Regions from separate parts of the Bacteriovorax sp. Seq25_V genome, predicted to be linked through region 1. Evidence: riboswitches for the same ligand, from Rfam matches in the RefSeq annotation. Region 1 holds a riboswitch; the other holds the start of a gene.
The links. A riboswitch is a leader RNA that binds a small molecule or an ion and turns the genes downstream of it on or off. The one in region 1 is predicted to bind thiamine pyrophosphate.

Region 1 (2,207 bases):
ATAGCATTATCACACTGCTTTCTTACTTTAAAAGGCGTCAAAATGAAACCAAACTGCCCCTTTCGGATGGTGTTGGAATCTAATTCAAATCTAGAGAATTGTACTTATATCGCAAGGTTGCTGATAAAAATTAGATCTCCATTAGCAACTGCTTCAATTAAGAATGATGAAACGATGATCTCGTATAAAGAATTGAAATTCTTAACACCATTCAAGTGGAGCATTTCTTAATTATTTAAGACGAACGACTTCAACCTCACCAACTTTATAGCTTTTAAGTTCTTTTGGAATAGTGTCTAGAATCACTTTTTCTAAAGCGTCGATGATCTTTTCTTTATAGAAGTTTCTGCCATAAACAATAGATACTTCTCGCGTTGGTACAGGGGCCTTGAATGGCTTAACAAGAGACTTCTTTGTTCCCGCAATATCGATCATATCGAGGTGAGGAATAAGTGTGTATCCAGAGTCTTTTACAACGAGGTTTTTAAGCGTTTCTAAACTTCCACTTTCAAACCTTTGACCAGCATGAGTTCCTCCACCACGAGAGCAAAGAGACAAAACTTGGCCTCTAAAACAATGACCTTCCCTTAGTAGCCAAAGGCCTTCTGTATTTAGGTCAGAAGATTCGAGTTGTGCTTTCCTAGAAAGCTCATGCTTTTTAGAAACAAATCCATAAAAAGGCTCATAGAATAATACCCTCTCAACAAGAGAGTTATTATGTAGAGGTGTCACTAACACGGCAGCGTCGAGTTCGTCTCTGTCGAGCATCTGAATGATCTCTTCGGTTGTTCTCTCATTTAAGATAAGTTCAACTTGAGGTAACGCCTCAGAAAACTTATTTAAAAAAAGTGGAACAAGATACGGAGCAAGAGTTGGAATGATTCCAAGCCTAAACTCTCCAGTTAGTCCTGCTGTCGGATCATTTGTAATATCTTTTAACTTCTTAAATTCTTTTAATACAGTACGTGACTGATGAATAAACTTCTCTCCTTCAATTGTTGGGATAACAGGATTTTTGGAGCGATCAAAGATCATGAAGCCGAGGCTTTCCTCTAATTTTTGAATCTGCATGCTTAGTGTTGGCTGTGAAACATGACATTCTTCGGATGCTTTTCTAAAGTGACGATGTTTGTCTACGGCTAAGATATATTCAAGTTGTGTGATAGTCATGAGCTATTACCCTTTTCAAAATCATTAATTTCCTCTATTATACTTAAAAATTACCAATACTCAATCAGGGGAGCCATTTTTGGCTGAGAGGTTTGAAAACAAACGACCCTTTGAACTTGATCCAGCTAATACTGGCGAAAGGAGATCGCATGAAATCAGAAATTGACCTGTGGACAACACTATCACGCCTTGATGTAGGAATATTCTTTGTCGTTCTATTAATCACGGCTGCTTCTGTAATCATTGGCCAAAAATTAAAAAGTAAAGCTATCCAATCAGAAGAAGAGTCAATGCTTGATCTTCTTATTCTTGGAAGACAATTAACTCTTCCGATGTTCGTCGCGACTCTTGTAGCAACATGGTATGGTGGAATTTTTGGTGTAACTGAAATTGCTTTTAACGAAGGTGTCTTCAATTTTGTGACTCAAGGTTTCTTCTGGTATGTCGCCTATATAATTTTCGCATTCTTTCTCATACACAAAATTGCGCCATACAAAGCAATCACACTTCCTGACTTGATTGAAAAAATGTTTGGTCCAAAATCAGCAAAGCTTGCGGCCATATTTAATTTTTTCAATGTTCTTCCTGTCGCGTACACAATCAGCTTAGGAATTTTTCTACAATTACTTTTTGGTGGAGAACTATATCTTAATATTATTTTAGGGACACTCTTTGTCGTTCTTTATTCAATGTGGGGCGGGTTTCGCGCAGTTGTCTTTTCTGACTTAATTCAATTCTTTGTCATGTGTACGGGTGTTGTGATCGTTTTGATTTTCTCGTACACAACTTTTGGAGGCCTTGATTTTCTTAGAGCAAATCTTCCAGAAACTCACTTTGCTCTAACTGGAAAAGTAGGTCTTGGAACAACACTAGTATGGGGATTCATTGCCCTATCAACTTTAGTTGATCCTAACTTCTACCAACGTTGTTTTGCAGCGGTAAGCGAAAAAGCTGCTCGTAATGGAATTTTGTATTCGACGCTAATTTGGTTTTGCTTTGATATTTGTACAACTCTGGGTGCAATGTATGCACGCGCA
Region 2 (2,207 bases), on a different contig from region 1:
TTCAGAAGGTGGATTTTATGTCGCAATTATGTCTCCAAAGGCACTAAAGAGAGCTGAGGAAGTCGCTGCTGATAAGTCTCGATATATTCCGCCAATTATGAGCTGGTCTCACGCAATTGAAAACTCAGTTAAAAATCAAACTTATAATACTCCAAGTATTTCAACAATCTTCTTCTTAAATGAGCAGGTTAAATTAATGAATAAACTTGGTTATGAAAAAGTTGTTTCGATGGCAAATGATAAAGCAAATCATATCTATGGGTGGGCGAATGAGAAGGCTTACCTTTCTTGTTATGTTGAAAAGGAAAGTTATCGTTCAAATGCTGTTGCAACTATTAACGTTGACGAAAAATATAGTGCAGATGATTTAATCAAAGTTCTTGAACAACAGAAAGCTGTTTACGGGATTGATGCCTATAGAAAGCTTGGAAAGAACCAGTTTAGAATTTCTCTCTTCCACAATATCACGCTTGAAGATATCAAAAAGCTTACAGAGATTATCTCTTTAGCAATTGAATCTGCATAAGATAAAATTTATCACATGTGCTTTGTCTAAGGACAAAGCACTTCTCCAAATTATTTTCTTGCCATCTGTAATTATTACGTCTAGTTTGTAGCCGTTATTAATCCTAAAGGGGTGCTCATCGTAAATGAGCTGAGACTTTGTTTGCCTAATTAGGCCTTGATGAAGGACCCTTTGAACCTGATTCGGTTAGCACCGACGTAGGAATTAGGAAAGACATTCATGTTTTTATCAGTTTCGCGTGCTCCGAATCTCACTACTTGATAGGGAGATTCTTATGAAAAAAATCCTTTTGATTTCAATTCTTTTCTCATTTGCTTCAATCGCAGATGATACTGTTTATGTCTATGGTACACTCATTCCTAAGAAGGCGTATGATGATAGTGGGAACTCTCTGTCAATGAGATCTGGCCAGGATATCGATAATGCAAGGTCTTTTCAAATAGAAGATCTTATTAAGACAATTCCTAATATCAATTACTCTCAAGGAAGTTCTAATACACGTTATTTTCAGATTCGTGGGATTGGGGAGAGAGCAAGTTATGAAGGAATGCCAAATCATTCTGTAGGGATCGTGATTGATGATATTGATTACTCAGGCATTGCTGGAGTATCCTCTTTAAGGGATATCTCTCAAGTCGAAGTGTATCGTGGACCACAGGCAACAAGACTTGGTCCAAGTGCTCTTGCTGGTATGATTCATATGAGTTCACTTGAACCTTCTAAGAAGTTTAAAGGGCAGGCCTTCTTTAATTATGGAAATTATCGTCTTATTGAAGAAGGTGTCGGTGCCTCATTCCCTGTATCTCAGAACTTTCAAGGAGCTCTCTCTCTGTCAAAAAAAGATAGTGATGGTTATATGAATAATAATTTCCTTAATCGAAAAGATACGAATGGTAAGGATGAGTTCACGACAAAAGCCAAACTTCTTGGAAGGATTAACGGCTTTAAGCTTAAGTTAAATCTTCATTATTTTAATTTAAATAATGGTTATGATGCATTCACGCAAAGTAATAATAGAATTACTACTTCTGATAAGCCTGGTCAGGATGATCAAAGAACACTAGCGCAAGCACTTCGTGTCGAAAAGATTCTTGGTGGTGATTGGAAATCAATTTCTATTTTTACACATATAAAATCGAAAATATTTTATAGTTATGATGAAGACTGGGGCAACAATATTCAATGGAATGCGTTGCCAGGTTATAACGCGAACTATGATTACAATATCGAGTTTCCAAAAATTAAAGAAGATTTAAGCATTGATCAGCGATTAGTTAAGGCACAAAAGCTTGTTCTTGGATTATATGGAAAGCTTTCACATGAAAGTTTTGGTGAGGTCGCTTATAAGAATGAAGCAGTTAGAAAGAATATTCGAGGGAACTTTAAAACAAAGGAGCTTTCGCTGTATTTTGAAAATGAGTCTGATCTTAGTGATAACATTTCTTTGGATTATGGGGCCCGTATTGCAAGCCGTAGTGCTATTTATAATGACTCGCTTGGAAATAATTTTTCCCCAGATGAATTTATGTATGGTGGAAAAATTTCTCTTAACTACCACATTAATAAAGAGAGTAAACTTTATGGGAAGCTTTCTAAAGGTTTTAAAGCGGGGGGATTCAATACTCAGTCAGATGTTCCAATGGATCGAAAAGAATTTAAGCAGGAGAAGCTCTATAGCTTA

Region 2: another riboswitch for thiamine pyrophosphate. It lies ahead of M900_RS14125 (TonB-dependent receptor); the one in region 1 lies ahead of M900_RS02045 (sodium:solute symporter).

What each region holds. Positions count from the first base shown of each region.
Region 1 is NZ_AUNI01000009.1:164,391-166,597, reverse strand. Features, by position in the region: gene M900_RS02050 (LysR substrate-binding domain-containing protein) at 232-1,170, opposite strand; TPP riboswitch at 1,227-1,330, shown strand; gene M900_RS02045 (sodium:solute symporter) at 1,320-2,207, shown strand, end outside.
Region 2 is NZ_AUNI01000020.1:293,630-295,836, forward strand. Features, by position in the region: gene M900_RS14120 (aminotransferase class V-fold PLP-dependent enzyme) at 1-526, shown strand, start outside; TPP riboswitch at 624-747, shown strand; gene M900_RS14125 (TonB-dependent receptor) at 801-2,207, shown strand, end outside.